DNA from 3 places in the Halomonas sp. LES1 genome. Region 3 is predicted to be linked to each of the others. Evidence: predicted binding sites of a transcription regulator. Region 3 holds the regulator's gene; each other region holds the start of a gene.
What was found. The regulator FNR, encoded in region 3, switches genes on or off when oxygen is low (the NO sensors DNR and NnrR bind a similar motif). The targets are predictions, from matches to a motif close to TTGATNTANATCAA.

Region 1 (10,707 bases), on a different contig from region 3:
AGTTCCTGGCCAACCGGTTTCCGACCCGCGCCCTGTCGCTGAGGACGGTGTCGGCCATCGTCATCGTCGTTTTCTTCGCCGTCTACACCGCCTCCGGCCTGGTCGCGGGCGGCAAGCTGTTCGAGAGCGCCTTCGCCGGCATATTCAACTTCGGCGGTTTGAGCGACTATGCAGCGGGAGTCGTCATCACTCTGGGCATCGTGCTGGCCTACACCGTCATCGGCGGCTTTCTGGCCGTCAGCCTGACCGACTTCGTGCAGGGCTGCATCATGATGCTGGCGCTGGTGATCATGCCGGCGGTGGTACTCTTCGGCGAAGGCGGCGGCGGCTACTCCCAGGCCTCACAGACGCTCAACGAGGTAGACCCCACCCTGCTGACCTGGACCGAGGGGCTGACGGTCATCGGCTGGCTGTCGGCGGTGACCTGGGGGCTGGGCTACTTCGGTCAGCCGCACATCATCGTGCGCTTCATGGCCATCCGCAGCCTCAAGGAGGTCCCGATAGCGCGTAACATCGGCATGTCCTGGATGGCCATCTCGCTGATCGGCGCCGTGTCGCTGGGCATCTTCGGCCGGGCCTACGCCGTGCGCAACGATATGGATGTCGAGGACCCGGAGACCATCTTCATCATCCTCGCCGATCTGCTGTTTCATCCGCTGATCACCGGCTTCCTCTATGCCGCGCTGCTCGCGGCGATCATGAGCACCATCTCCAGCCAGCTGCTGGTCTCCTCCTCATCGCTGACCGAGGACTTCTACCGGCTCTTCCTGCGCAAGCAGGCATCCGACAAGGAGACGGTGACGATCGGTCGCCTCTGCGTGGTGCTGGTGGGCATCGTCGCCGTGATCATCGCCTCCAACCCCGACTCCCAGGTACTGGGGCTGGTCAGCAACGCCTGGGCAGGCTTCGGCTCGGCCTTCGGCCCGCTGATCATCCTCTCGTTGATGTGGCGGCGCACCAACGGCGCCGGCGCCATCGCCGGCATGGTGACAGGGGCCGCGACCGTCATGATCTGGATCTCGCTGGGCTGGAACGGCTCCTTCATGGGCGGGCCCGGCGTCTACGAGATCATCCCCGGCTTCATCGCCGCCTGGGTGGCCATCATGGCGGTGAGCCTCGCCACCGCCGATGCCGGCGAGTATCAGCATATCGAGCGGTAATTCGGTGCCCAAGGGCGCCGAAACCAGCAACACCACGTGGCCCCGCGACCGGGGCCATTAGCAGGAGAGATCAACCATGAATCACGCCACCCCGGGTCCTCAGGGGGTCGAGAACGTCCTCCGCGCGCGCATCCGCGACCACTATTCGATCGATGAAGCCAGCGTGCTGAAGGGACTGGTGGAGCAGCAGCTGCGTCTTTCCGAAGAGGAGCGCCGCCGTATCGCCGAGGCCGGCGCCAACTACGTGGCGCGGGTGCGCAAGGAAACCTCGCCGAGCATGATGGAGTCGTTCCTGGCCGAATACGGACTCTCCACCGCCGAGGGCGTCGGCCTGATGTGCCTGGCCGAGGCGCTGCTGCGCGTGCCCGATGCGGAGACCATCGACGACCTGATCCACGACAAGATCGAGCCCTCCGACTGGGGCGCGCACCTGGGCAAGTCCTCCTCGTCGATGGTCAACGCCTCGACCTGGGCGCTGATGTTGACCGGCAAGGTACTCGAAGACGATCCCAAGGGCCCGGTGCGCGCGCTGCGCGGCCTGGTGCGCCGCATGGGCGAACCGGTGGTACGCACCGCGGTGGCTCAGTCGATGAAGATTCTCGGCCGCCAGTTCGTGCTCGGCCAGACCATCGAGGAGGGCATGAAGAATGCCCGGGAGCTCGAGAAGCAGGGCTACACCTACTCCTACGACATGCTGGGCGAGGCGGCGCGCACCGATGACGACGCCCTGCGCTATCACCAGGCCTACGCCACGGCGATCGAGGCAATCGCCAAGCAGGCCAAGGGCGACGTGCGCTCAAGCCCCGGCATCTCGGTGAAGCTCTCGGCGCTGCATCCTCGCTACGAATACACACACCGCGATACCGTGATGAGAGTCCTGGTGCCCCGGGCCCAGGAGCTGGTGAAGCAGGCGGCCAAGGCCAACATCGGTTTCAACATCGATGCCGAGGAGCAGGACCGCCTGGATCTGTCGCTGGACGTCATCGAGGCGCTGCTCGACGACCCGGAGCTCGACGGCTGGGACGGCTTCGGGGTGGTGGTTCAGGCCTATGGGCGCCGCGCCGCACCAGTGATCGAGGCTCTTCACGAGATGGCCGAGCGCTTCGACCGCAGGATCATGGTGCGGCTGGTGAAGGGGGCTTACTGGGACACCGAGATCAAGCTGGCCCAGGAGATGGGCGTCGAGACCTTCCCGGTCTTCACCCGCAAGGTCAACACCGACGTCAGCTACATGGCCTGCGCGCAGATGCTGCTCGACCGGCGCGATCGCATCTATCCGCAGTTCGCGACCCACAACGCCCATACCTGCGCGGCTATCATCGCCATGGCGGGCGGCGACAAGGAGAGCTACGAGTTCCAGCGCCTGCACGGCATGGGCGAGTCGCTGCACCATATCGTCAAGCAGTCGGAGGGCACCCACTGCCGCATCTATGCCCCGGTCGGCGCGCACCGCGACCTGCTGGCCTACCTGGTGCGCCGCCTGCTGGAGAACGGGGCGAACTCCTCGTTCGTCAATCAGGTGGTGGATGACACCATCCCGCCGAGCGAGGTCTCCAAGGATCCGGTGGCCGAGATGCAGCGCCTGGGCGGCGCCATCGCCAGCCCGTCGATCCGCCAGCCCGGCGAGCTGTTCGCCCCCGAGCGCAAGAACTCCCGGGGCTACCGGATCAACGAGCCGGCCTCGATCCTGCCGCTGATCGAGGCCCGCGAGTCCTTCGCCGATACCACCTGGACCGCCGGTCCGATGCTCGCCGGCGGCCCGGCGCCCCAGGGCAAGGCGCGTGACATGCTCTCCCCCGCCGACACCTCCCGGGTGGTCGGCCAGGTCCACGAGGCGACCGAGGAAGAGGTGGCCGCCGCGCTGGACGCCGCCGAGGATGGCTACCGCGACTGGTCGGCGCGGCCGGCGGCGGAGCGCGCCGAGGTGCTGCGCCGGACCGCCGATCTCTACGAGGAGCACATCGCCGAGCTGACCGTGATCTGCACCCGCGAGGCCGGCAAGATGATGTTCGACGGCATCGCCGAGGTGCGCGAGGCGGTGGACTTCCTGCGCTACTACGCCAACGAGAGCGAGCGCCTCGAGGCCGAGGAGCCCGGCAGCGCCCGCGGTCTCTTCGTCTGCATCAGTCCGTGGAACTTCCCGCTGGCGATCTTTACCGGCCAGGTCGCGGCCGCGCTGGGGGCCGGCAACGCCGTACTCGCCAAGCCCGCCGAGCAGACGCCACTGATCGCCGCCCGGGCCGTCGAGTTGATGCGCGAGGCCGGCCTGCCCGAGGCGGCGCTGCAGCTGCTGCCCGGCGATGGGCCGACGGTGGGTGGCCCCTTGACCAGCGATTCGCGCATCGCCGGCGTCTGCTTCACCGGCTCCACCGAGGTGGCACAGATCATCCACAAGGCACTCGCCCAGAACGCCGGGCCCGATGCGGTGCTGATCGCCGAGACCGGCGGACTCAACGCCATGATCGTGGACTCCAGCGCGCTGACCGAGCAGGCGGTGCGCGACATCCTGATCTCCTCCTTCCAGTCGGCCGGCCAGCGCTGCTCGGCGCTGCGCATGCTCTATGTCCAGGAGGAGGCACGCGAGCGTCTGTTGACCATGCTCGACGGCGCCATGGACGCGCTGGTGATCGGCGACCCCTGGAACACCGACACCGATGTCTCGCCAGTGATCAATGCAGAGGCCCAGGCCGATATCACCGCCTACGTGGAAGCCCAGCGCAAGGCCGGCAAGCTGCTGAAGACGCTGCCCGCCCCGGAGGAGGGCACCTTCGTCACCCCGGCAGTGGTCGAGGTCGACGGCATCGGTGATCTCGAGCGTGAGATCTTCGGGCCGGTGCTGCATGTGGCCACCTTCAAGGCGCGGGAGATCGACGAGGTGGTCGATGCGATCAACGCCAAGGGGTATGGGCTGACCTTCGGCCTGCACACCCGCATCGACGATCGCGTACAGCAGATCGTCGAGCGGATCCATGTCGGCAACGTCTACGTCAACCGCAACCAGATCGGCGCCATCGTCGGCTCCCAGCCCTTCGGGGGTGAGGGACTCTCGGGCACCGGACCCAAGGCCGGCGGGCCGCTCTACGTCACCCGCTTTCGCCGTACCGCCGAGGTCGAGCGTCACGAGGCGCCGACGGGGGACACCGTGTCGATCGGCGATCTGCAGTCGGCCCTCGACGGCCTCGACCCGCGCAACTGGGCGGCGCGCCCCGACCGGGTCGAGGTGCTGCGCCGGGCGCTCTCCGGCCAGCGCGGCGTGATCCGCAAGGCGCTGGCCGAGGCGGCGTCTCTGGACATGACGCCGCAGTCGCTGCCGGGACCGACCGGAGAGAGCAACCGGCTGGCGATGTATCCCAAGGGGCCGGTGCTCTGTCTCGGTCCGACGCTGGATATCGCCGTCGCCCAGGCGGTGCAGGCGCTCGGTGCCGGCTGCCCGGCGCTGGTCGTCGCACCGGGCGCGGTCGAGGCCGTACAGCCCCTCGAGCGGGCCGGGGCGCCGGTCACCGGGATCGACGGCCGCGTCTCGGCAGATACGCTGACCGCGGTCGAGGGCTTCGTGGCGGTGGCCGCCGCCGGCAGCAGCGACTGGACCCGAGAGCTGCGCCGGGCACTCACCGAGCGCGACGGAGCCATCGTGCCGCTGGAGACCCAGACCATCGCGCCGGAGCGCTACGTGGTGGAGCGCCACCTCTGCATCGACACCACCGCCGCCGGCGGCAACGCCAGCCTGCTGGCCACGGCCGAGTAGAACGCGGGAGAGCCCCCCCTCAGCCCATCCGCAGCATGCAGGCCTTCGCCTGCCCCTTCCCACCAACAGGCCGCCCTCGGGCGGCCTGCACGTTTCTGCGGGTGTGCCATCGCCTATTTTCGCCCTGCGCGTCAGACCCAACGTTGAAACAACGCAAAATCTGCGGCATGCATCTAAAATGAATGCTCGGTGGCGGTGTCCCACCGCGCCAACGCTTGCAGGAGCCAAAACCATGTACAAGAGAACACTCACCATCCTGATCGCGACGAGCGTTGCCTTCACCGCCAGCACCCAGGTCTTCGCCTACGGTGCCGGCGACTTCTTCGCCCGCCTCGGCGTGGCCAAGTTTGCGCCCAAGAGCGATAACGGTTCGCTGGATACAGCGCTGGGCGTGCTGGAAACTGATGTGCAGGATGACAGCGCCTTCGCCTTTGCCCTGGGCTACCGCTTTACCGACAAGCTGGGCGTCGAACTGCTGGCCTCGGAGTCCTTCGACCATGACTTCACACTTGCTGGTGGTGCCGCTACCAGTTCGACAGATCATCTCCCCCCGACCCTGGCCGTACAGTACTATCCGCTGGGGGGCACCGACGCCTATGTCCAGCCCTATGTCGGTGTAGGCGTCAACTACACGACCTTCTCCGACGAGAAGCTCGACGGCTCCAGCGCAAAGCTTGAACTAGATGACTCCTGGGGGGCAGCCGGCCAGCTGGGGGTAGATCTGCTGATCGACGACCGCTGGGCCCTTAGCGGCGCAGTCTGGTATATGGATATCGATTCCGACGCCAGCCTGGATGGGAATGACATCGGCAAGGTCGAGCTCGACCCGATACTGGTCATGGGTGGCATCAGCTACCACTTCTGACCATCCCCACCCCAGACACAACAGGGCCCGCCACTGGCGGGCCCTGCCGCATAAGCGCCTGGCGGTCAGGCACCCCATGAGCGGCCAGATTCGGATTGCTGTCCTTTCACTTACCAGGCGCCACTATCCTGAGAGGGCCAGCCCCATCACCAGCAAGGCAAACAGCCCCAGAGCCAGCAGGCTCCAGGGGGGCGTCAGCATCCGGTGCGGCCAGCCGCGGCTGGGCAACACCCGATAGGGGCGCAGGAAGGCCGCACCCAGCGCCCAGATACCCAGCAGTATCAATGGCAGGCGCCCCGCAAGCGGCAGGCCAGTGATCAGCTCCGGGCGCAGCAGCAGCCACACCGCCAGCCCCGCCGCCAGCAGCAGAGCCGCCAGCGCCATCTCCCGATCGTATCGCGACTCCTCACGCCACATGGCCACCCCCGTCTCTATCCACTGACTTCAGTGAAGACGATTCCCCTCGTTCTGGCGACCCTGAAGACGCTCCGGAAGGGCTGCGACACTCTGCCACCCCGGGTAAAAAACCTTGCGCTGGGTCAACATGCTGCGCCTAACGGCTCGTTAACATGAACATGACATCCGATGCGGCACCCCGCCGCAGAAGGCCAGCCACCAGGAGCCGAAGCATGCGCAAGAGCCCCCTCTCAATCCTGATTGCGGCGAGCGTCGCCGCCGCTGCCGTTACCGCCAGCAGCCAGGCCCTCGCCTATGGGGCCGGTGACTTCTTCACCCGTCTCGGCGTGGCCAAGGTCGCGCCCAAGAGCGATAACGGAAGCCTAGTCAATGGTGCCGTTAAAGCGGACGTCCAAGACGAGACCGATTTTGCCTTTACCCTGGGGTATCGCTTTACCGACAAGCTGGGCATGGAGCTGTTGGCGGCTCTGCCCTTCAAGCACGACATCGAGCTGAACGGGGCGAACCTGGCTTCCACCAAGCACCTGCCGCCGACCCTGACCCTGCAGTACTATCCGCTGGGCGGCACCGACGCCTATGTACAGCCCTATATCGGCGTGGGCGTCAACTACACCCGCTTCTCCAACGAGAAGAGCGATCTAGGTGACCTGGAGCTGGACGACTCCTGGGGTGCCGCCGGCCAGTTGGGTGTCGACCTGTTGATCGACGATCACTGGGCGCTCAATGGCGCCGCCTGGTACCTCGACATCGATACCGATGCCAAGCTTGATGGTGACGATATCGGTACCGTTAACATCGACCCTTGGGTCGTGATGGGGGCCGTCAGCTACCGCTTCTGATTCCACCTCACGCCAGACACAACAGGGCCCGCCATTGGCGGGCCCTGTTGTGCCTGGCGTGCTGTCGTCCTGTTGTAGCAGCGCCTGGCGGCCAGTCAGCTCGTTACCGACTCAGTTTTCGGTGATCAGGCGGTCGATCTCCTCCACCACCTGCCACAGCAGCAGGCGGTCGCTGGCACGCCCGCCCTGCTGGGCAAAATAGGCCGCCAGGGCCGGGGCCACATCGCAACGCGCCGGCAGTGGAGCGCGACGCTCCACCAGGGCGTCCAGGCGGGCGATAAACACGAAGCGCAACCACTGGGGAAGCGCCATGGTATCGACGCAGAAGGGCTCCTGGCTATCGAATGCCGAGGGCTCGGGTGTCTCCATCTGCCACAGGTTGGCGGCCTTCATGGTGGCCTCGAGCCGGCGCAGGGACTTGTCGAGTTCGTCGTGAACCGTCATCGGGGAAGCTCCCAGTCGAGTGTGGCGTCATTATCTCGCCCCCGGCGACCCCTGGCCACCCGTCATCTCAAGGATCACGGCGTCGTCCCCAGGACCGGTTGGTTATCCCCCGTTCATGGCTCATTCACAGTTTCCGTGAACGGCCCTGTGGATAACCGCTGGAAAGAGTTCGCTAACCCCGATGCCATGGGAGACAGCGAAGGGCGATCAACATTTGATCACCCCCGGCACATCCTCGCCGAACCTGCTGACAGTCTGATGATGCCACGGTAGAGTGCACGCTCAGACAAGCGGAGATGCCATGCAACCCATCCACACCCTTCACGACTTCTTCGTGCGCAGCGGGGCCGAGGTACGGCTCTACCACCTGAGCCGGCGCGTGGAGCCCTGCGAGATGGCGACCCTGGAAGCCCTGGAGACCGGCTCGGCGCCCTGGCCGGTCCCCTGGCAGGGCCAGGCTCGGCTGGGTCTGGTCTTTCGCCTCGGCGACATGCCCGACCCGCTGATCTGGTTCCTGGCTCTGCCCCTGGATGAACAGGGCCGGCTCGACCCGGCATCCCGTGATGTCTTCGTGCAGCGACTCCTCGAGACCCTGGGCCGGAACGTGGCCAAGGTCGGGCGCGAGGATGGCCAGGCGGTGGATAACCTGATGAAGGACAACCCGCTGGCCTTCACACCGTCCCTCCCCTTCCAGGCCATGCTTCACGCCCTCGCCAGCCATGACCTGGGACGAGCAGCCAGCTCGCACCTGGAGCCGGTAGAGGCCTATCTGAGTGGTCAGCAGACGCGCGACTGGCAGGCACTCGGCCTCCAGGGGCTGGCCGACTTCGCGGTACGCATGGGTGACGAGGAGCGTCGCCAGCTGGCCCGGCGGCTGCCCGACCTGCCCACCGAGATGCTCACCTCGCTGTGCTACTGTCTCGAGCATGTCGCCATCGATGACCGGCTGGCCCAGGCGCTGCGCGCCCGGGGCGAAGCAGCCGCCGAGGCCGGCGATGTCGAGACCCTGTGTGCCTGCATACGGGCGGCGTCGACCAGCGAGGCCGCCGGTGACTGGTTCGACAGCCTGCTGGCCGATGCCCACGCCTGTGGCCCCGACCTGCTGGCGGCCATCGCCGCGCGCGGCTGGCCGCTTCTCGAGGATGGTCAGCGACTGCCGTGCTACCTCGAGCGCCTGGCAAGCTGCGAGCAGGCGGACTTCATGAGAGTGGCCCGCGACCTGGCCCTGATCCCCAGGCTGCGATTGCCCGTGCTGATGACCTTGCGCGAGGCGCCTGCCGACTCGCCCATCGGCAAGCGGCTCGCGGCCCTGACGCGCTGAGGCGAAGACGATCCATGACAATGATGAAGGAACTGCCCTATACCCCCAAGGCGATCATCGGCCGCCGGGAGATGGTCGAGCTGACCGAAATGCAGCTGGTGTTGTGCGCCAAGGCGGATACCGGGGCGCGTACCTCGGCGCTGCACGCGGAGGACATCACGACCTTCGACGAGGAGGGAGAGCCGTGGGTCAGCTTCACCATCCCCGGCAGTGGCCCTGACTCCCCACCCCACGTCTTCCGCATGCCGCTCCACGACCGCCGCAAGGTACGCAGCTCCAACGGCCAGCAGGAGTGGCGCTATGTGGTCCGCACGCCCATGCGGCTCGGCACCCTCGAGTACCCGGTGGAGTTCACCCTGACCGACCGACGCGAAATGCGTCACCCCATGCTGCTGGGCCGACGCGCCCTGCGTCGTCTGCTGGTGGCTCCCGGCGCCTCCTTCCTGCACGGCGACCCCTGAATTCGCTTTTCCACCCCTCCGGAGCGACTCGATGCATTTCGCACTGCTGTCACGCAACCGCAACCTCTACTCCACGCGACGCCTGGTGGAGGCCGCCGAGCAACGCGGCCACACCATGCGAGTGGTCGACACCCTGCGCTGCTACATGAGCATCGCGGCTCACCAGCCATCGATCCACTACAAGGGCGGGGAGCTGGAAACCTTCGATGCCGTGATCCCGCGGATCGGCGCCTCGGTGACCTTCTACGGCTGTGCGGTACTGCGCCAGTTCGAGATGATGGGCACCTATGTGCTCAACGACAGCGTCGCGATCACGCGCTCGCGTGACAAGCTGCGCTCGCTGCAGCTGCTCTCGCGCAAGGGGCTTGGCCTGCCGATCACCGGCTTCGCCCACTCCCCCGATGACATTCCCGACCTGATCACCATGGTCAAGAATGCCCCGCTGGTCATCAAGCTGCTCGAGGGTACCCAGGGGATCGGCGTGGTGCTGGCCGAGACCAACCAGGCGGCGGAGAGCGTGATCCAGGCCTTCATGGGCATGAAGGCCAACATCATGGTTCAGGAGTACATCAAGGAGGCCAGGGGGGCCGATATTCGCTGCCTGGTGATCGGCGACAAGGTGGTGGCGGCCATGAAGCGTCAGGCCGCCGAAGGTGAGTTCCGCTCCAACCTGCACCGCGGCGGCACCGCCAGCGTGATCCGGATCACACCGGAGGAGCGCTCCACGGCGATCCGTGCCGCCAAGGCCATGGGGCTGCGGGTGGCCGGCGTCGACCTGCTGCGCAGCAACCACGGCCCGGTGATCATGGAGGTCAACTCCTCTCCCGGCCTGCAGGGCATCGAGAGTGCCACCGGCAAGGATATCGCCGGTCTGATCATCGAACACCTGGAGAAGAATGCCGCCCCGGCACGCAAGGCACCGCCTAAGCCCAAGGGGTAATTGCCAGTTGCGCACAAGCCAGGCTCAATGGGCATCGTGATTTCCGCACTTATTCCATTCCGGGGCTAGCAAAACAGTGTTTTCCCCGCCACAATCTGCGTCACCAAAGGGGGTGACCGCTCATGTTTCTCGACAATCGCCAGGTGGCGATGGACAGCGTGCTGGAAGCGCTGGCTGACAGCATCGACTACTTTCAGGACAATCTGGAGCGCCTGAGGCCGTCGCTGCGCGACGCACTCAAGCCGCACTACGAGGCACGCAGCCGGTCCATGCGCGAGCTGCAATCACTCGCCCGGGAGCATCTCAACATGCTGCCGCGGGACGCCGATGTCGAGCGCGATGACTACATGTGGCTGTGGAGCCGATTGAAGAGCTTCGTCGGCAACGAACGCCAGGTGGTGATCGGCGAGCTGCTGGAGCAGGAGCGAGTGCTGATGCAGTCGCTCTCCAACCTGATGACCCACCCCCTGCCCGACGAGCTGGAGTCGAAGGCGGAGGAGTGCTGGAAGGGTTGT
Region 2 (10,707 bases), on a different contig from region 3:
GTGTCACGGGAGTATGACGCCATCAGCGTGGGGGTGATGACCGCCGGCGGCACAGTGAATGCGCCGATCGGCCGACATGCCAAGGATCGCAAGCGCCAGGCGGTGACCGCCGCCGGCAAGCCGGCGGTGACCCACTACCGTGTGGTCGAGCGCTTCCGTGCTCATACCCATGTGCGCTGCCGGCTGGAGACCGGGCGTACTCACCAGATCCGCGTGCACCTGGCGCACCTGCGCTACCCGCTGGTCGGCGATCCCGTCTACGGCGGTCGTCTCAAGCTGCCCGCCGGCTCCTCGGATACGCTCAAGGAGATTCTGCGCGAGTTTCCTCGCCAGGCGCTGCACGCCCGCCGGCTGGCTTTCGTGCATCCGGGCAGTGGTGAGACGATGAGCTTCCGGGCGGCCCTGCCGGACGATCTGCTGATGTTGCTCGACTACCTGCGTGACGATCACGAGACGATGCGCTGAACCCCTGCGGCACCGAGGATACTGTCATGAGCGACGCCCCCGACCTGCGGCCCACCCTGGTCCTGCCCGACTGGCCGGCACCCACCTCCGTGGGGGCCTTCGTCACCACCCGCGAGACCGGTCCCAGCCAGGGGGACTTTGCCTGCTTCAACCCGGCCGACCATGTGGGAGACAACCCCGCCCATGTGGCGCTATGCCGTCGCCTGCTGCACAAGCAGGTCGATAACGAACGACCGCTGCTGTGGCTTAATCAGGTACACGGGGCGCGGGTTCAGCAAGGCTATACGGACGAATCGCCGGAGGCCGATGCCGCGGTCGCCCTCGATCGTGGTCATGCCTGCGTGGTCCTTACCGCCGACTGCCTGCCGGTCTTCTTCTGTGACCGCCGCGGCGAGCGCGTGGCGGTGGCCCATGCCGGCTGGCGTGGGCTGGCGGGCGGGGTGCTGGAGGCCACGGTGGCGGCACTGGGTGTGCCGCCCGAGGAGCAGCTGGCCTGGCTGGGGCCGGCGATCTCCAATGCCCAGTTCGAGGTGGGACCCGAGGTCTATCAGGCCTTCGTTGGCGTGCACCCCGAGGCCGCCGATGCCTTCGACCCCAGCCCCTATCGCCTGGGCCACTACATGGCCGACCTCTACCGCCTGGCGCGCCTGCGTCTGGAGCGTCTGGGCGTCTCCCATATCAGCGGCGGCCACTTCTGCACCGCCTGCGAGTCACGCTTCTACTCCCACCGTCGCGACAATGGCAGCACGGGAAGAATGGCCAGCGTGATCTGGCTGCGCTGAAGCGAGCTACAAGCTTCAAGGCTCAAGGAAACCCGCGGCTATCGCAGACGCACTAAGCTAGAGGCGCCGGGGATAGGTCGCAGAGGGGGGCCGAGGACCAGGGGTGAGGAGCACTGCTCCGAACGGGCTGGCCATGGATGGCCAGCACCGGACCTGCAAGCGGAGCGGGACGCGAGAGCGCCGCAGGGCCGAGGTAGCGTATAGGGAAGTATTTACAGCGCCCCCTCGAAGTCCTGTCGCCGGAGCAGCCTCGCGCAACCCCTTGTCGCTTGATCCGCGTCAACTTGTCATGCACTTCCTCCCGACGGCCGACTTGAAACCGGCCTGACTTGACGCCATTTAAGTTGTCAAGACATTCACAGGGTCAAGCGGGGCGTCCGATCGCCTCGCCATCCCGATGGAGGACGTGATATGCGTTTCGACAAGTTTACCGCCAAGCTGCAGAACGCCGTGGCCGATGCCCAGTCGCTGGCCGTGGGGCACGGTCATAACCAGCTCGAGCCCGGCCATCTGCTGCTGGCGCTGCTCGACGCCACCGACACCGGTGCCAAGGCGCTGGTTCAGAGGGCCGGTGGCGATGCCGCCCGGTTGCGCGATGTGCTGGTCGGGCATCTCGACGACCTGCCCAGGGTCGCCCAGTTCGACGGTGAGGTGCAGCCCTCCCGCGACCTGATCAAGCTGTTCAATCTCACCGATCGCGAGGCCCAGAAGCGTGGTGATCAGTACATCGCCAGCGAGCTGGTGCTGCTCGCCGCGCTGGAGATGGGGGGCGCGGTCGGCAAGCTGCTCACCCAAGCGGGGCTCTCGCGCCAGGCGCTGGAGTCCGCGGTCGATGGCGTGCGCGGTGGCGAGAGGGTCGATGACCCCAATGCCGAGGATCAGCGCGAGGCGCTGGAAAAGTACACCCTGGACCTCAACGAGCGGGCCGCCAGCGGCAAGATCGACCCGGTAATCGGGCGTGATGACGAGATCCGCCGCACCATTCAGGTCCTCCAGCGGCGCACCAAGAACAACCCGGTGCTGATCGGTGAGCCCGGGGTCGGCAAGACCGCCATCGTCGAGGGGCTGGCTCAGCGCATCGTCGATGGCGAGGTGCCCGAGGGGCTCAAGGACAAGCGCGTGCTGTCGCTGGATATGGGCGCGCTGCTGGCCGGGGCCAAGTTCCGTGGCGAGTTCGAGGAGCGTCTCAAGTCGGTGCTCAAGGAGCTCGCCCAGGAGGAGGGCCGGGTCATCCTGTTTATCGATGAGCTGCACACCATGGTGGGGGCAGGCAAGGCCGAGGGGGCCATGGATGCCGGCAATATGCTCAAGCCGGCCCTGGCTCGCGGCGAGCTGCACTGCGTGGGTGCCACCACCCTCGATGAGTATCGCCAGTACATCGAGAAGGATGCGGCGCTGGAGCGTCGCTTCCAGAAGGTGGTGGTGGATGAGCCTTCGGAGGAAGACACCGTGGCGATCCTGCGTGGCCTCAAGGAGCGCTACGAGGTGCACCACAAGGTCGATATCACGGATGGCGCCATTATCGCCGCGGCCAAGCTCTCCACCCGCTATATCACCGATCGCAAGCTGCCCGACAAGGCGATCGACCTGATCGACGAGGCCTCCTCGCGCATTCGCATGGAGCTCGACTCCAAGCCCGAGGAGATGGATCGTCTCGACCGCCGGCTGATTCAGCTGAAGATGGAGCGCGAGCACCTCAAGAAGGAGACCGACGAGGCCTCTCGCCGGCGCCTGGAGAGCCTCGAGGAGGAGATCGCCGAGCTCGAGCGTGACTATGCCGATCTCGACGAGGTGTGGAAGGCCGAGAAGGCCAGCATCCAGGGGGCGGGACAGTTCAAGGAGGAGCTCGACCGGGCTCGCATCGATCTGGAACAGGCCAGGCGACAGGGGGACCTGGCACGGATGTCCGAGCTGCAGTACGGCGTGATCCCCGAGCTCGAGAAGAAGATCGCCGAGTTCAGCGAGGCCGAGTCGGATACCTCGAAGCATACCCTGCTGCGCTCCAACGTCACCGAGGAGGAGATCGCCGAGGTGGTCTCGCGCTGGACCGGCATTCCGGTCGCCAAGATGCTCGAGGGTGAGCGTGACAAGCTGCTGCGCATGGAGGAGGCGCTGCATGAGCGGGTGATCGGCCAGCACGAGGCGGTGACCGCGGTGGCCAATGCCGTGCGTCGCTCCCGGGCAGGGCTGGCCGACCCACATCGTCCCAACGGCTCCTTCCTGTTCCTCGGCCCCACCGGGGTCGGCAAGACGGAGCTGTGCAAGTCGCTGGCCAACTTCCTCTTCGATACCGAGGAGGCGATGGTGCGCATCGACATGTCGGAGTTCATGGAGAAGCACTCCGTGGCAAGGCTGATCGGTGCCCCTCCCGGCTATGTCGGCTACGAGGAGGGGGGCTATCTGACCGAGGCGGTGCGTCGCAAGCCCTACTCGGTGCTGCTGCTCGACGAGGTGGAGAAGGCACACCCGGATGTCTTCAATATCCTGCTGCAGGTGCTGGAAGATGGACGCCTCACCGATGGCCAGGGTCGCACCGTGGACTTCCGCAATACGGTGATCGTGATGACCTCCAACATGGGTTCGGACATCATCCAGCGCATGGGCGGTGGCGACACCGGATACGAGCAGATGAAGAGTGCGGTAATGGAGGTGGTCGGTACTCACTTCCGCCCCGAGCTGATCAACCGCATCGATGAGGTGGTGGTGTTCCATGCCCTCGGACAGGAGCAGATCCAGGCCATCGCCGGGATCCAGCTCGATCGCCTGCGTATGCGACTGGCGGAGCATGAGCTCTCTCTGGAGGTCAGCGATGCGGCCATGGCCCAGCTCGCGGTGGTGGGCTTCGATCCGGTCTTCGGTGCGCGGCCGCTCAAGCGGGCCATCCAGGCGCGTATCGAGAACCCGCTGGCCCAGGATCTGCTGGCCGGAAAGTTCGCGCCCGGCGACACCATCCAGGTGGACGCCGAAGAGGATCGGCTGGTGTTCGGTAGCTCACGGGAGGGTGCCGCCGTACAGAAGTGAAGGGAAGCCGGTGCCGGCGCACGCTGGGGCGAGCGTCGGCACTCGCATCCTGAGCCTGGCCGGCTAGACTGAATGACAGGTTGCGTCCTGTAACCCCCTTGCCCGCCCCTCCCTGCGAGAGAGCGGGCTTTTTTTGGATCAGATTTCCAATCTCGCCTTGCCCAACCCCCTTTCATGGGCTACCCACGCTGTTTCCGCGGTTGACACGCCCTTGGCGCTAATGGAATCTTGACCCTTCCTGATACGGGCACGGACCCAGCGGGCAATCCCCCATTACCGTGTGAAGGGTAGGCCTGTGGCCTCTACCCGCCGAAGGACTTCCGATTGCGGGCTCACCGCCCGGGTCGGCCAACGCCCCGACGCGGCAAACCGCCGTGATGAGAGTGCAGGCCCTAACAGGGCTTCTTGCCAGGGTTTGGCATCAGGTGCCGGTGTATCCGGCAGCGGCATACCGCCGCACTCGACACCGTTGCCCCAAGTGGTGACGGATCGCACTCGAGACCTCCAGGGGAGAAAAACACGTGGAATTGCTTTCCGGCGCGGACATGATCGCCCGCTTCCTGCAGGATGAGGGCGTCGAATATATCTATGGTTATCCCGGTGGCGCGGCGCTGCATATCTATGACGCCCTGTTCCGCCAGGACAAGGTCAAACATATCCTGGTACGCCATGAACAGGCCGCCACCCATGCCGCCGATGGCTATGCGCGAGCCTCCGGCAAGCCAGGCACGGTACTGGTGACCTCCGGTCCCGGCGCTACCAACGCCGTCACCGGCATCGCCACCGCCTATATGGACTCGATTCCGATGGTGGTGCTGTGTGGCCAGGTGATGAGCCACCTGATCGGCGATGATGCCTTCCAGGAAACCGACATCGTTGGCGTGACTCGGCCGATCGTGAAGCACAGCTTCTCGATCAAGCATCCGAGCGAGATTCCGGAAGTCCTCAAGAAGGCCTACTACCTGGCCGCCAGTGGCCGGCCGGGCCCGGTCGTGGTGGATATTCCCAAGGACATGACGGCCCCCACCGAGCGCTACGAGTACGTCTACCCCAAGAAGGTCAAGATGCGCTCGTACAATCCGGTGACCCGCGGCCATAGCGGTCAGATCAAGAAGGCCGTGGAGCTGATGCTCAAGGCCAAGCGCCCGGTGTTCTATACCGGCGGCGGGGTGGTCACCGGGCGGGCCAGCGAAGGCCTGACCGACCTGGTCAAGCGACTGGGCTACCCCATCACCACCACCCTGATGGGCATCGGCGCCTATCCCCAGAGCGACCGCCAGTGCCTGGGCTGGCTGGGCATGCACGGCTCCTATGAGTCGAACATGGCCATGCACCATGCCGATCTGGTGATCGCCATCGGCGCGCGTTTCGACGACCGCGTGACCAACAACACCTCGAAGTTCTGCCCCACCGCCAAGGTCATCCATGTGGATATCGACCCCAGCTCGGTCTCCAAGACCGTGCGGGCCGATGTGCCCATCGTGGGGCCGGCGGGCAGCGTGATCAGCGAGATGATCAGCCTGGTGCAGGGCAAGGAGATCGCCAATCCGGAGGCCCTCGAGGAGTGGTGGCAGAAGATCGAGGGCTGGCGCGAAGAGCGCGCGGGCAAGCTCTATGAGCCCTCCAGGCCCGGCGAGACGCTCAAGCCTCAGGAGGTGGTCGAGGCACTGTGCCGGGTGACGCGCGGCGAGGCCTATGTGACCACCGATGTCGGACAGCACCAGATGTTCGCGGCCCAGTATTACAAGTTCGACAAGCCCAACCGCTTCATTACCTCGGGGGGGCTTGGCACCATGGGCTTCGGATTCCCGGCCGCCATGGGAATCAAGCAGAACTTCCCGGATGAGCAGGTGATCTGCGTGACCGGGGAGGGCAGCTTCCAGATGATGATGCAGGAGCTCTCCACCTGTAAGCAGTTCGGGGGCGGCGTGAAGATCGTCAACCTCAACAATGCGTCACTGGGCATGGTGCGCCAGTGGCAGGACCTCAACTACAAGTCGCGCCATGCGCACTCCTACATGGAGTCGCTGCCCGACTTCCAGAAGCTGATCGAGTCCTATGGCTTCACTGCGCTGAAGGTCGAGACCCTCGAAGAGCTCGAGCCGGCACTGGAGCGTGCCTTCGCCGATCCGCACGAGCTGGTGTTCCTCGACGTTGCGGTTGACCCGCACGAGCACGTCTATCCGATGCAGGTGCCCCTTGGCTCCATGCGTGACATGCTGCTTTCCAAGACGGAGCGGACCTGATGCGCCATATCATCTCGATTCTGATGGAAAACGAACCGGGCGCCCTGTCTCGCGTGGTGGGGCTCTTCTCTCAGCGTAACTTCAATATCGAGACGCTGAACGTGGCGCCCACCGAGGACCCGACCCTGTCGCGCCTGACGGTCACGACCGTGGGAGACGACCGGGTCGTCGAGCAGATCACCAAGCACCTCAACAAGCTGATCGATGTGGTCAAGCTGGTCGACCTCACCGAGGGCAACCATATCGAGCGGGAGTTGATGCTGGTGAAGGTGAAGGCATTGGGGGCGAACCGCGACGAGGTCAAGCGCACCGCGGATATCTTCCGCGCGCAGATCGTCGATGTGAGCCCGAGCCTGTTCACCGTGCAGATCGCCGGCGACGCCGGCAAGCTCGATGCCTTCCTGCAGGCCATGGAGCCGGTAGGAGTGCTGGAAGTGGCGCGTACCGGGGTGTCGGGGATTGCCCGGGGCGACAAGGTGTTGAGCCTCTAGCTCGACTCCTGGTTGTTAGTGGTATGCGAAGGCCGCCTCTCGAGGCGGCCTTCTGCTGCCAGCAGGACCCGGCCGCCGACGGACAACGCCACCGGCACCTCGTCGCGGCCGCTACCCAGGTAGGCCAGCTTGTGGGTGGCGCAGGTGTCGCCCCCGATCTCCAGGTCACCCTGAAGCGCCTTGTGCCGGCGGCCGAGCCCTAGGCGCTCTATCGACAGCGTCGAGACGCACAGCGGTGCCTATTCGAGGCTTGTCGCCTGGTCGCTGTCATGGGTTCGTACCGGGTCGGCGCCTTAGTCCAGCTTGCTTTGCTGATTATAACTCTGCATCAGGTTGGCGTAGGCGGGCAGGTGGCCGGCCAGCAGGCCGCCGAAGCCTTCGATATCGTTACGCCAGTCGCGGTGCAGCTCGCAGCCCACGCCGAACCAGGTCATCAGCTGGGCACCGGCCTGGGACATGCGATCCCAGGCGGCCTCCCGGGTGGTCTGATTGAAGGTTCCGGAAGCGTCGGTGACCACGAAGACCTCATAGCCCTCCTCCAGAGCCGAGAGCGCCGGGAAGGCCACGCACACTTCGGTGACCACCCCGGCGATCAGCAGCTGCTTCTTGCCGGTGGCCTTGATGGCGGCGACGAACTCCTCGTTGTCCCAGGCGTTGATCTGCCCCGGGCGGGCCAAATAAGGCGCCTGCGGGAACATCTCCTTGAGCTCCGGCACCATGGGGCCGTTGGGTCCATCCTCGAAACTGGTGGTGAGGATGGTGGGGATAGCGAAGAACCTGGCGATATCGGCCAGGGCCAGGACATTGTTCTTGAAGTCGTCCGGGCTGAAGTCGCGCACCAGAGAGAGCAGGCCGGCCTGGTGGTCCACCATCAGCAGGGCCACATCATCCTTGTCGAGTCGGTTGTAGGTAAAGGACATGGTCATTCTCCTTTCGCTGTCATTGGCAGTCAGGGGACTGCCCGGCGACCATCGCCGGGCAAGGGTGGGGGCTCATCTGCCCCTCGAATCGCCGAACTTTCCGGCTTGGAAGTCGGCAAAGGCTTGCTGGATCTCGATCTCGTTGTTCATCACGAAGGGGCCCTGGCCGGCCACCGGTTCGTCGATGGGTTCGCCGCTCAGCAGTAACAGCTTGGCGTCGTTGTTGGCCTCCAGGTGAAAGGCCTCACCGGGGCGCTCGAAGGCGACGACGCTCTCGTCGCGGACGATGCGCTCGCCGTTGATCAGTGCCGTGCCCTCCAGCACGACCAGTAGGGTCGTATGGCCCTCGGGTATGTCGAGCCTGACATCACCACCGGCCACCAGGCGCAGGTCCCAGACGTTGATGGGAGTAAAGGTGCACGCGGGACCTTGCCGATCAAGATAGCTGCCTGCGACCACTCTGAGCTGGCCGGCATTACCCCGCAGCTCGACTCGGGGGATCTCGCTGTCGAGAAGGGTCTGGTAGGCTGGCGAGGCGGACTTGTCCCGGGCCGGCAGGTTGACCCATAGCTGCACCATTTCCAGGAGGCCACCACCTTCGGCGAAGGCTGGTGCGTGGTACTCCTCATGAACGATACCTGCGCCGGCGGTCATCCACTGGACATCGCCCTCGCCGATCTGGCCGCCATGCCCCGCCGAGTCGCGGTGCTCAAGAGCTCCCTGGTAGACCAGCGTCACGGTCTCGAAGCCCCGATGGGGATGGGGTCCCACCCCTCGGCGGTAGCGAGTCGGGCTAAAGCTGTGCGGACCGGCATGGTCGAGCATCAGGAACGGGCTGATGTGTTCGGCCCCCAGGCGGTCGTAGCTGAGCAGGGAGCGCACCGGAAAACCGTCGCCGACCCAATGACCGTGTGGGGCGCCGTATACTGCTTGTATCGCCTTCATCTTCGGCTCCTGTCATGACGGAAGAGGCTTGCCTTCCGATGCAGAAAGCCTACACCTTGAACAGTGATGCTTTTATACGCTGAAATTGACACTCAGCGTTTCACTGGTGGAACGAAAACATGCAGGACCTCAACGACCTCTACTACTTCGTTAAGGTGGTGGACCACGGCGGCTTCGCCCCGGCCGGGCGCGCTCTGGGCATTCCCAAGTCGAAGCTGAGCCGGCGCATCAACCAGCTAGAGGAGCGCCTCGCTACGCGGCTGATCAACCGTTCGACCCGTCATCTCTCGGTCACCGAGCTGGGGCAGGTCTACTATCGTCACTGCCTGGCCATGCTGGTAGAGGCGGAAGCCGCCGAGGAGCTGATCCAGCGCCATCATGCCGAACCTCAGGGCACGGTACGGCTGAGCTGCTCGCCCAGCGTGCTGCACTATCTGATCACGCCGCTGCTAGTGCGCTTCATGGCTCGCTGTCCCAAGGTGGAGGTTCAGGTGGAGGCCACCAGCCGGCGGGTGGACGTGATCAAGGAAGGCCTCGATCTGGCGATCCGTGTGCGCTTCCCGCCGCTTGAGGACAGCGACCTGACCATGAAGGTGCTCGCTTCAAGCCCTCAACGGCTGATGGCCGCCCCTACCCTGTTTAACAACCGGCCATGGCCCCGCAGCCCGGCAGACCTCGCCGGGCTGCCGAGTCTCGACTTCGAATCATACGACAACCGCCACTGCTGGGACCTGGTAGGGCCAGAGGGGGCCAGCGCGCAAATCTCCCATCGACCGCGGCTGGTTACCGACAGCGCCGAGACCCTGCATGCCGCCGCGCTGAAAGGGCTTGGCGTGGTCAAGCTTGGGTTACTGGTCGGCGCTCGAGATATCCAGGCCGGTCGGTTGGTCGACGTCCTTCCGGGCTGGGAGCCTCGGGGGGGAATCCTGCATGCGGTCTTCCCCTCGCGGCGGGGACTGCTGCCGGCGGTCCGGGCGCTTCTCGACTTTCTGGACGAGCAGATCGCGGAGGAGGACTTCGCTACCCTGGAGGCTCTGATCAACGCGTAAGGAACGTCTTGATGGATAAACGCCGACGTCTCCTGTAGACACTCACAATACCGCCTACAGGGCTATGACCTTTCAATTTCACGCGATAAGAAAAACGTCGTTTTCTTCACTCATGCTGACCGCCTATCCAGGCCCTCCTGGGGCGGCGGTTTTTATGTAAAGACGTTGCGAAAAAGTTGTTTTTTCGCCAGCACATTGCCTACCTTTCCGCCACTTCATCCCACAGGGCGCGGATCAGCGGGCTCTTCAGGCGCCGTTCCAGCACACAGAGGCCGACGTCGTAATGGGGTAGTTCCGGTTTCACGGGCAGCACACGCACACGCTCGCGCAGCGGGCTGTTGTCGAGCACGATCCGGGGCACCACGCCGATGCCGAAGCTCAGGCCCACCATGCTGACGATCGCCTCGTGTCCGGCAACCTGGGCATAGATCCTCGGCACGATGCCCAGGGCGCGAAACCAGGTGTCGGCGTAGCTGCGCGAGAGTCCCGCCTCGGAGAGGATCATCGGTACCTCACGCCACTGCTCGGCGCAGGGTGTCTCGGGCGTGGAGGGGATCCAGTCCGGTGCCTCCCTGGGGGCGATAAACACCAGCGGGGCTCGGGTCAGCGACTTGAAGGCGAGGGCCTCCGGGGGCTGGCGCGGGCGGGGGGTGATCGCCATGTCCTCGTCACCGGCCAGGACCCGGTTCATGGCTTCGGCGGGGTCGCCGGTGTGCAGCTTGAGCTCGATGCCGGGGTGGTGGCTGCGGAACTCGCTGAGCAGCTCGTAGAGAAAGCTGTAGCTGGCG
Region 3 (10,707 bases):
CATGCGTTCCCCGACGCGCCTCTCGGGCCTGCTGCTGGGCTACAACCTGGGCCGCATCACCAGCTACATGATCGCCGGCCTCCTGGCGGCATCTCTCGGCACCCTGCTCTCGCTGACCGCCCCCGCGCGCTTCATCCTGCAGGGGCTCGCCGCCCTGATGCTGATCCTGATGGCGCTCTATATCGCCGACTGGTGGAAGGGGTTGCTCGGGATCGAGGCCCTGGGCAGGCGCCTGTGGCGATATCTCGAGCCACTGGGGCGCCGGCTGATGCCGGTGGTCAAACTCCCCCAGGCAGTGGCGCTGGGGGCGGTATGGGGCTGGCTGCCCTGTGGGCTGGTCTACTCCATGCTGACCTGGAGCCTGGCCATGGCTGACCCGCTGCGCGGCGCCTTGCTGATGGGCGCCTTCGGGCTAGGCACACTCCCGGCCCTGCTGGCCACCGGCTTCGCCGCGCGTCAGCTGAGCCGATTGATCCGCCACCGGGGCACCCGCACCCTTGCCGCACTCTCCATCATCGCCTTCGCGCTCTGGCAGCTATGGCTGCTGGTTCCCGGGGGAGGCGCCACCCATACCGGCTGAGCACTATTCCACACGGGATTGACGCAGCTCAACGCCGCTCTCGGCCCCACCCCCTAGCATGGGGATAGAGCCATCAGCGGAGTCGCCCCATGCCCGTTCCCGCCAAGCACACCGTCCCCGCCGGAGCCTCGAGTCCTGCTCGAGAGCCGCTGCCCGGCGCGGGCGACCTGGTAACGGCCGCGGAGGTCGCCTACCCCGCCCCGCACCACTATCGCGACGACATCGGCGTCCAGGCCCTGGAAGTGGCCCTCTCTGCGCGCCCGGCCGAGGCCCCCCTGGCGATCCAGGTACGCCTGCCCTTCTGCCGTCATGCCTGCCGCTTCTGCGCCAGCCAGTGCGTTTCCGTTCGCAGCAGTCGCCAGGCCGATTCCTACCTGACACGTCTCGACCGCGAAATGGTACTGGTCCGGCGCCGGCTCGACGGCCTGCCGCCGGTATCTCGACTGCACTGGGGCGGCACCCCCCCGGCCTTTCTCACGCTGGAGCAGATGAGCGACCTCTTCGATCGCCTGGACGCACGCCTCGGCCTCTCCGGCGACCGAGAGCGGGACTTCAGCATCGACCTCGACCCACGAGAGGCCGATATGCTGACCCTGCGACATCTGCAGGCGCTGGGCTTCAACCGCCTGAACCTGGGTGTGCAGGAGCTGGATCCACGCGTCCAGCAGGCCATCAACCGCGTACAGCCGAGGGCCCTGACCGAGTCGCTGGTCGACGAAGCCGACCGCCTGGGCTTCCGGGAGTTGACGATGTCGCTGATGCTGGGGCTCCCCTTCCAGACACCCCAAGGCCTCGTCGACACCCTCGAGCAGGTCATCGGCATGGTCCCGGCACGCATCCGCCTCTACCGCTATCGGCATCGCCCGGCACACCACCCTGCCCAGCGTGCCATCCACCATGGCTGGTTACCCGACGCGGCGACCCGCCAACAACTGCTGGCCGAGGCTCGCGTCCGGCTCGACGCCGCCGGCTATGTCCATATCGGTCTGGGCCTCTACACGCGTCGCAACGACCCCCTGGCACAGGCCCGGGCCAGCGGCGCCCTGGGCCATGGCCCGCTTGGCTTTACCCGGGGGCAAGCGGGTGACCTGCTGGGACTCGGCGTGAATGCCATCAGCCGTATCGGCGACCTCTGGGTTCGCAACGCCGATACGCTGGCGGCATACGAATCGGCACTCGATAACAGCCGCCTGCCAACCGCACGCGGCACCCGGCTGACGGCCGATGAACGACGCCACCGCGAGACCCTGCTGTGTGGCCGTGGCATCGACCCTGCAGGCCTGCCGCCGAGCCCACACCTCGAGAGGCTTCACGCGGAGGGAGTGATCGAGATGACGACTGAGGGGGTATCGCTGACCGCCGAGGGACACTGGCGGCTGCCCTACATCCTCGAGGCCCTCGCCCTCCCCTAGCCGCCGAGCCCCGCATAGTTTGCCCCGCCTGCACTTTGCTCCATAATGGGGCCATGAACACGATCAAGAAGGGAAGGGCCATGGCGGGTACTCTCACCGGTCGGCGGCGATCCGTACTACAGGAGACGCGCTGTCAGACATGCAGTCTCAGCTCGCTCTGCCTGCCTCTGGCACTCGAGGTGGACGACATGGACCAGTTCGACGCCATCATCCGGCGTCGCGCACCACTCAAGAAGGGCGAGGCGCTATTCCGCCAGGACACTCCCTTCTCCAGCGTCTTCGCGGTTCGCTCCGGCAGCCTCAAGCAGGTCACCACCGAGGGCAGTGGCGAAGACCAGCTGACCAACTTCTATCTGCCCAGCGAGCTGGTGGGCCTCGACGGCATCGACGAACAATGCTACCCCGGTACCGTGGTGGCCCTGGAGACCACCACCGTCTGCGAGATTCCCTTCGACCGCCTGGACCACCTCGCGGAGTCGATGCCGGAGCTGCGCGGACAACTCTACCGCAGCATGAGCAAGGAGCTGCGCGATGACCGCCGCATGATGCGCCTGCTCTCGCGCAAGACCGCCGACCAGCGCCTGGCCAGCTTCTTCACCAGCCTCTCCGAACGTTTCCGCCGCCGCGGCTATTCGCCCTACAGCTTCCGCCTCTCCATGGCGCGGGCCGATATCGGCAACTATCTGGGCCTGGCGGTGGAGACGGTAAGCCGTATCCTCGGCCGCTTCCAGACCCAGGGCCTGGTCGCCGTCTCGGGGCGCGAGGTGAATATCCTCGATCTGCCGGCGCTCACCCACCTGGCCGAGGAGGAGGGCGCGCACTAAAGCTGGAAGCTGGCATGGACCCGATAATTCTGGGGTCAAGGTTTTTCTTCCAGCTTCCAGGCGTGAAGCGCCGCTCTTCAAACTTAGAGCTCTTGCTGGATATCGATCCGGCTGGCCTGCATCCTGGCCTGCTTCTCCTCCAGCCCGGCGAAGTCAAACAGCTCACGATCGGCCAGCTGTGAAGGCGCCACGTTGGTCACCGCCTTGAACATGCTCTCCAGCCGCCCGGGGTGCTTCGCCTCCCACTCCGCCAGCATCTCCTTGACCACCTGACGCTGCAGGTTGGGCTGAGAGCCACACAGATTGCAGGGGATGATCGGAAACGCCATCTGCCGAGCAAACTCGGCAATGTCCGCCTCCCGGCAATAGGCCAGCGGTCGAATCACCATGTTTCGGCCATCGTCGGACAGCAACTTCGGCGGCATCGACTTGAGGCTGCCGCCGAAGAACATGTTGAGGAACAGGGTCTCGAGGATATCCTCGCGGTGGTGGCCCAGGGCGATCTTGTTGGCACCGATCTCCTCGGCGAACCCATACAGGGAGCCGCGGCGCAGTCGCGAGCAGAGCGCACAGGTGGTCTTGCCTTCCGGGGTCTTCTCCTTGACCACCGAGTAGGTGTCGCGCTCGAGGATATGATAGTCGACCCCGATACCCTGCAGGTACTCGGGCAGCACATGCTCGGGAAAGCCGGGCTGCTTCTGGTCGAGATTCACCGCCACCAGCGAGAAGTCGACCGGGGCGTTGCGCTGCAGATTGCGCAGGATCTCGAGCAGGGTGTAGCTGTCCTTGCCGCCGGACAGGCACACCATCACCCGATCTCCCTCATGAATCATGCCATAGTCGATGATGGCATTGCCCACCTGGCGCCGCAGCCGCTTCTGCAGCTTGTTGAATTCACGCTTCTCCTGAGTACCGGGCTGGGGCGTGGCTGGCCCGGAGTGGGTGAAGGGCGCGCTATCGCGTTCGCGGGGGTCGAAGGTCACGGCGTCTTGCATAGGTCTTGGCGCTGCCAGTGCGGGCAAAAATGAAAGGCGCCCATCCTACCACCGGCGACCGCGCCAGGCGACGCCAGACGCCACTCGCGCCAGGGCTATCGCAGCTACCAACAGGGTGATAGTGAAAGGCGCCGGGGACAGGTCGGAAAGGGGGTCCGAGGACCAGGGATGGCCGAGGTAGCCTACAAGGAAGTACTCGTAGCGCCCCCTCGACGGCCTGTCACCGGAATAGCCTTGAGTGGTACTGTCATCTGCGATAGCCCTACCACTCGTGCCGGCTAACTCCCGGCGGCGACAGTACGCTCCAGGCGCAGGAACATCAGCGCGGTGGTCACCGCATCCCCCAGGGCGGTATTGCGCCCCATGACCGGCACTCCCAGGCGCTCGGCGGCACTCTCGAAGCGTGGCAGGTTATCGATTTCCGGGTGCCGACGCCGCAGTCGGCGCCGCCACAGCTGGGCCACATCCACGGTGGCGTTGGGTAGCTCGAAGCCGAAACGCGGACGCAGCTCACGGTTGAGAATCGCCAGGTCAAAGCCCAGATGCCAGCCCACGAGTGGGCGATTGCCGACGAAGTCGAGCAGCCGCGCCAGGGCGCTGTCGATGCTCTCGCCATTGTCGAGGTCCATGCCACGCAGGCCATGGATGCGGATGGAATCACCGGTCAGCGAGTCGGGGCGGCGAAGGCGCAGATCCAAAGAGTCACTGGTGAGGATATGATCACCACGCACCCGCACCGCGGCGATCGACACCAGCTCGGCGCTGCGGGTATCCAGGCCGGTGGTCTCGGTGTCGATCACCACCATCTCGTCACCGGTATAGGGGCGAAACAGCCAGGCGTACTCGCCGTTGGCATGGCGCCGCTGATCCGCGACGCGTCTCAGCATCTTGAGCATGACGGGCTCCTTGTGTCGTTGTCGTTCCGTCGATTCATGAGTATTCCAGATGAAAGCGGTGGGAGAGGCGCTGCTTGAAGTCCTTGACGATATGCAGCGCCTCGCGCAGCAGGTCGCGCTCCAGCGACGAGAGCTCCTGCACCACCACACGATCAGGGCTGTGCGGCTCGCCCCCCTCCTCGTCCTCACGCCTTGCCAGCTGCTGCTTGAGGCGCAGCTCGGTGAACAGCGCCAGCGCCTCGGCCAGGTCCTCGGCGAAGCGTGGCTCCAGCCGGCCATCGGCAGCCAGGGCCTCCAGACGCTCCAGAGTCGAGGTAGGCCGTATGCCCCGCTCCAGTGCCATCACCCGCACGCCATGCACGATGGGAAAGATCCCCCCCTTCTTGATATCGATGCCGTGCTGAGGTCGCTTGAGTGAGCCAAACAGGGTCAGCGGTGTGGAGAAGCGCAGAATGGTGCGGGCGAAGTAGGAGAGCAGCAGATCGTTTCCGCTGCACTGGGCAAAGAGGTCGTCACGCACCCGGTCGAGCAGCGCCGGGTTGCCCGCCACCGCGTGGGAGTCGAGCATGATCGCCAGCTTCATCAGGCTGTCGCCATCCCGGGCCTCGACCCAGCGCGCCATGCGCCGCTTCCACTGGGTGACCGTGCCCACCCACTCCGGGTTGGAGACCATGATATTGCCCGGGCAGAGTGGATAACCCAGCTCCACCAGGGTCTCGGTCAGGCACTGCATCCGCTCGGCGCAGTCGGGCCACTCGAGATCATCGGCCAGGATCAGGCCGTTGTCCTGATCGGTCTTGAGGATCTGCTCACCACGCCCTTCGCTGCCCATCACCATCAGGCAGCTATCGGCATGGTAACGCTCGTCGATCAGAAACCCCCAGGCCTTGTTGATGATCCGGCCGTTGAGGGCCGCCAGCAGGCCCATGGAGAAGCGCAGCTTGACCCCCTGGGCCATCAGCGCACTGACCAGCTCGGGAGTGCGGCGGCTGGCGGCGGCGAGAGCTTCGAGGCTGTCGGCCTGTTCGACCTGCAGGCTGACCACGTAGCTGCGACTGGAGAAGTAACTGAGCACATCGGTCAGCTCCACCACCCCCACCGGTTGGTGCTGGTCCATCACCACGACCCGCTCCACCTTGTGGCGGGTCATGATCACCAGCGCCTCGAAGAGGTACTTTTCCGGTGTCACGGTGATCAGCTCGGCATGCCCCAGCTCCTCGAGCGGAGTGTCTCGGCCACGTTCGTCTACCACCAGGGCATTGAGCAGGTCGGTCTTGGTGATCATGCCGTGACAACCACTGCGCTTCACCAGCAGCGAGTCGGCACGCCGCTCGTTGATGGTGACCACCGCCTCGGCGATGGTGGTGGCAGCCGGCACCACCAGGGGCTCACGCATGCACTCCTTCACCATCGCCAGCATGAAACCGGCCATGGTCACTCCGCCCTCGGCGCGCTGCTCGGTCAGCAGGCGGGCCTTGTGGGCCAGGCTCTGGCGGAAGAACTCGGCAAAGGGGAGATAGGCGTCGCACAGCTCCAGGAAAAGTGCCCTGGGCATCAGGTAGCAGAGGCTCTCCTGCTCGGCACGAAAGCGATAGCGACTCTTGCCGTTGAGAATGCTGATCGCCCCGAACAGGTCCCCCTGGGTGTAATGCCCGATGCGCTCCCTGGCTGCCGGCTGGGTGGCATCGATCTCCGCCACCTCGCCCTTGTGAATCAGAAAGACATACTCGCCGGGCTGACCAGCCTCGAGGATGATCTCGTCACGATCGAAGTAGGCCAGATCGACGCCCTGGCGCACCCGCTCGCGACCGGGCCCGTCGAGCAGCGTGAACGGTGGCTGAGAAAGATCGAGATCGATCATGGCTGGACCTCACGGATCACCCCCGCTTGAAGGAGCGCCCCGGCACCGAAGTGGCTCGTCGGTCTCAGGGGGACGCCTTCGGCGAAGGCATTGTTATTGATTTCCGCAGGCGTGATCGGCAGGCGACAAAGCCGACGACACATCGGTGCTCCTGTGGAGCATAACAACGACCATGCCTCGCCGATAAGCTAGACGAACGTATCGATCCAGGGCCGCTTAGACCATGGTCCTATCCGACGCCTTATTACTAGACAAAGGTCCAAGATGAACGAGATATACCATGGTGTTAACCAGCCGACTTTTCTCCTGGCATTCCACAGAACAATATATAACAAATCATTGATTTTAAATATTTTTTACCAACAACACTGAATCGCTTTATTCTCATGATACGAAAGTCTGGGATTCATTTCTTGCACTCATTGACCACTATTCATCTGCATCATGCAGGGCAATCGCACGCCACCATGGCGTCTTCCCGCCCGGAGACATGCGATTGTCCTGATGATTTCACCATCAACGACTGCACAAGTTCCCTATCTCAACAACAAGTGGAGAACACGACATGGCAGAAGAGAGAGTCGACACTACCGAGTACTGGAAGGCCAACGTACGCCTGATCGTTGGCTGCCTGGCCGTCTGGGCCTTTGTCTCCTACGGCTGCGCCATCCTGTTCCGGCCTCTGCTCGCCGGCATCCCCATCCCGGTCGGCGGGACCGATCTTGGCTTCTGGTTCGCCCAACAAGGGTCGATCCTGACCTTCATTTGCCTGATCTTCTTCTACGCCTGGCGCATGAACAAGCTCGACAAGAAATTCGGCCTCGGGGAGTAACCAAGAATGAGCCAATTTGCCATCAACCTGCTATTTGTAGGGGCGTCATTCGCCCTCTACATCGGCATAGCAATCTGGGCCCGTGCCGGCTCGACCAAGGACTTCTATGTGGCGGGCGGGGGCGTCCACCCGGTCACCAACGGCATGGCCACCGCCGCCGACTGGATGTCCGCCGCGTCGTTCATCTCCATGGCCGGCCTGCTGGCCTCCGGGGGCTACGCCAACTCGACCTTCCTGATGGGCTGGACCGGCGGCTATGTCATCCTGGCCATGCTGCTGGCTCCTTACTTGCGCAAGTTCGGCAAGTTCACGGTGCCCGACTTCATCGGTGAGCGTTTCTACAGCAATACCGCTCGCCTGGTTGCCGTCGTCTGCCTGATCGTCGCCTCGGTGACCTACGTCATCGGCCAGATGACCGGCGCCGGCGTGGCCTTCTCGCGCTTCCTCGAGGTCTCCAACACCTGGGGCATCTGGATCGCGGCCTTTATCGTGTTCCTCTACGCGGTATTCGGCGGCATGAAGGGCATTACCTATACCCAGGTGGCCCAGTACATCGTGCTGATTGTCGCCTACACCATCCCCGCGGTATTCATCGCCCTGCAGCTGACCGGCAACCCGATCCCCATGTTCGGCATGTTCAGCACCCACACCGAGTCCGGTGTGCCGCTGCTGGCCAAGCTGGACAGTGTGGTCAACGCCCTGGGCTTCCGCGATTACACCGCCGATGTGGACAACAAGCTCAACATGGTGCTGTTCACCCTGTCGCTGATGGTGGGTACCGCGGGCCTGCCCCACGTCATCATCCGCTTCTTCACCGTGCCCAAGGTGGCCGACGCCCGCTGGTCTGCCGGCTGGGCCCTGGTCTTCATCGCCCTGCTCTATCTCACCGCACCGGCCGTTGGCTCCATGGCGCGGCTCAATCTGATGACCACCGTCTACCCCGAGATGGCCGGTGAGGTGGAAGACTATACCGACGAGCTGAACAACCCAATCCTCTACGAGGAGCGCCCGGGCTGGATCCGCACCTGGGAAGAGACCGGTCTGATCACCTTCGAGGACAAGAACGATGATGGTCGCATCCAGCTCTATAACGACAACAATCCCGAGTACACCGAGGTCGCCGAATCCCATGGCTGGGAAGGCAGCGAGCTGACCGTCAACAACGATATCCTGGTACTCGCCAATCCCGAGATCGCCAACCTGCCACCCTGGGTCATCGGCCTGATCGCGGCCGGCGGTATCGCCGCGGCACTCTCCACCGCCGCCGGTCTGTTGCTGGCCATCTCCTCGGCGATCAGCCATGACCTGATCCGCAACATGATCAACCCCAACATCACCGAGAAGGGCGAGATGCTGGCGGCGCGGATCTCCATGGCCGGCGCCATCCTGCTGGCGACCTACCTGGGCCTCAATCCGCCGGGCTTCGCCGCCCAGACGGTGGCCCTGGCCTTCGGCATCGCCGGTGCCTCGCTGTTCCCGGCGCTGATGATGGGGATCTTCTCCAAGCGGGTGAACAACAAGGGCGCGGTCGCCGGCATGCTGACCGGTCTGGTCGCTACCCTGCTCTATATCTTCACCTACCTGGGCTGGTTCTTCATTCCCGGCACCAACATGCTGCCCAACACGCCGGATAACTGGATCCTGGGCATCTCGCCGCTCTCCTTCGGCGCGCTGGGGGCGATCTGCAACTTCACGGTGGCCTACCTGGTTTCCAGTGCCACCGAGGAGCCCCCGCAGGAGATCCAGGACCTGGTGGAGAGCGTCCGCTATCCCAAGGGCGCTGGCGTGGCGACCGGCCACTGATCCCCGGGCCATTCTGGGTCATAATGGCCCCCTGGCCCGGTTCGCCGGGCCAGGCAACTTCCTACCGATCGGGCTTCCTCAGGGAAGCCCGATCGCTTTGCCACCGATTTATTTACAAGATGTCTTACAGGGGTGAATCATGATTTGGCACCTGATTGCGGCGATCTTTGCCGGCCTCGGTGCGGCGGGCATCGGGCTTCTGCTGCGCACGCTCAGTGGCAAGCGACTGCCGCGCTGGATCATCCCGGTCCTGGGCGGCCTGGGGATGCTCGGCTACCAGATCAACGTCGAGTACAGCTGGTACGAGCACAAGCGCTCGCTGCTGCCGGAGACCGCCCGTATCGTCCAGGTAGAGGAGGACGCCATGTTCTGGCGCCCCTGGACCTATCTCTTCCCGATGACGACCGCCTTCAGCGTGGTCGATAAGCAGGGCATGACGACCCGTGAGCAGGCGGGCGAGAAGCAGGTCGAGTTCCTGCTCTACCGCTTCGATAAGCAGCTTCAGGACAACGTCAGCCATCAGACCTGGCTGATGAACTGCGCCACCCGCGAGACCCTGCCACTGGAGGGGGAGGAGCGCCGGCCGAGACTGGACGCCATGCGTCGGCTGACATCGGAGGCGCCGCTCTACCGCGCGGTCTGCACCGAGACCTGACAGGCCATGAGCCTGCCCTCGGGCGCGCCATTGCCCTAGAATGGGCGGCGACACCGAGGGAGGAAGTCCATGTTCTCAGGCTGGCTGCTGGTCGCCGCATCGCTGCTCTACATCGCCATACTGTTCGGCATCGCCTGGCGTGGTGACCGCCATGCCCGACGCCACGGCGCCAGCCAGCGACGGCCGATCATCTACTCCCTGGCGCTGGCCATCTACTGCACCTCCTGGACCTTCCATGGCGCGGTGGGCCAGGCCGCCAATGGCGGCTGGTCCTTCGCCAGCATCTTCGTCGGGCCGATCCTGACCTTCCTGCTGTTCTGGCCGGTGCTGGCCAAGATGATCCGCGTCGCCAAGCACCAGAACGTCACCTCCATCGCCGACTTCATCGCTTCACGCTACGGCAAGACCCAGTCGCTGGCGGCCTTCGCCAGCCTGGTGGCCCTGATCGGCACCCTGCCCTATATCGCCCTGCAGCTGAAGGCCGTGTCCACCTCCTTCAGCCTGCTGACCGTCGACAGCGACATCACGCGGGCGCCCCTCTTCGCCGACACCGCCTTCTATGTGGCGCTGGTGATGGCGGCCTTCGCCATCCTCTTCGGCACCCGTCATACCGATGCCACCGAGCACCACGAGGGGATGATCCATGCCGTGGCCTTCGAGTCACTGATCAAGCTGGTCGCCTTCCTCGTGCTGGGGGCCTACGTCACCTGGGGGATGTTCGACGGGCTGGGGGATCTGCTGGTACGCGCCGAGAGCCAGCTGGAGCTCCAGCAGCAGCTGGCTCAGCAGGACTTCGGCCAGAGCTTCTGGGCCCAGACCCTGCTGGCGATGCTGGCGATCCTCTGCCTG

Region 1: a site for FNR is predicted at 6,300-6,313, ahead of RM463_RS04600 (OmpW family outer membrane protein). Genes of this name have one in related genera too.
Region 2: a site for FNR is predicted at 1,517-1,530, ahead of clpB (ATP-dependent chaperone ClpB). Genes of this name have one in related genera too.

What each region holds. Positions count from the first base shown of each region.
Region 1 covers NZ_JAVRGC010000002.1:75,852-86,558, reverse strand. The annotation lists gene putP (sodium/proline symporter PutP) at 1-1,160, shown strand, start outside; gene putA (bifunctional proline dehydrogenase/L-glutamate gamma-semialdehyde dehydrogenase PutA) at 1,237-4,905, shown strand; gene RM463_RS04610 (OmpW family outer membrane protein) at 5,138-5,770, shown strand; gene RM463_RS04605 (hypothetical protein) at 5,894-6,193, opposite strand; gene RM463_RS04600 (OmpW family outer membrane protein) at 6,400-7,026, shown strand; gene RM463_RS04595 (YqcC family protein) at 7,138-7,470, opposite strand; gene RM463_RS04590 (DUF3549 family protein) at 7,772-8,791, shown strand; gene RM463_RS04585 (RimK/LysX family protein) at 8,815-9,252, shown strand; gene rimK (30S ribosomal protein S6--L-glutamate ligase) at 9,284-10,192, shown strand; gene RM463_RS04575 (hypothetical protein) at 10,315-10,707, shown strand, end outside.
Region 2 covers NZ_JAVRGC010000009.1:148,435-159,141, forward strand. The annotation lists gene rluD (23S rRNA pseudouridine(1911/1915/1917) synthase RluD) at 1-465, shown strand, start outside; gene pgeF (peptidoglycan editing factor PgeF) at 492-1,247, shown strand; gene clpB (ATP-dependent chaperone ClpB) at 1,659-4,268, shown strand; gene RM463_RS16410 (acetolactate synthase 3 large subunit) at 4,790-6,514, shown strand; gene ilvN (acetolactate synthase small subunit) at 6,514-7,005, shown strand; gene ycaC (isochorismate family cysteine hydrolase YcaC) at 7,299-7,925, opposite strand; gene RM463_RS16425 (pirin family protein) at 7,998-8,870, opposite strand; gene RM463_RS16430 (LysR substrate-binding domain-containing protein) at 8,990-9,919, shown strand; gene ilvY (HTH-type transcriptional activator IlvY) at 10,119-10,707, opposite strand, start outside.
Region 3 covers NZ_JAVRGC010000003.1:149,309-160,015, forward strand. The annotation lists gene RM463_RS08030 (sulfite exporter TauE/SafE family protein) at 1-580, shown strand, start outside; gene RM463_RS08035 (radical SAM protein) at 670-1,992, shown strand; gene fnr (fumarate/nitrate reduction transcriptional regulator Fnr) at 2,073-2,816, shown strand; gene ttcA (tRNA 2-thiocytidine(32) synthetase TtcA) at 2,900-3,811, opposite strand; gene RM463_RS08050 (3'-5' exonuclease) at 4,090-4,707, opposite strand; gene RM463_RS08055 (putative nucleotidyltransferase substrate binding domain-containing protein) at 4,742-6,568, opposite strand; gene RM463_RS08060 (DUF4212 domain-containing protein) at 7,134-7,400, shown strand; gene RM463_RS08065 (sodium:solute symporter family protein) at 7,407-9,203, shown strand; gene RM463_RS08070 (hypothetical protein) at 9,343-9,858, shown strand; gene RM463_RS08075 (NahK/ErcS family hybrid sensor histidine kinase/response regulator) at 9,928-10,707, shown strand, end outside.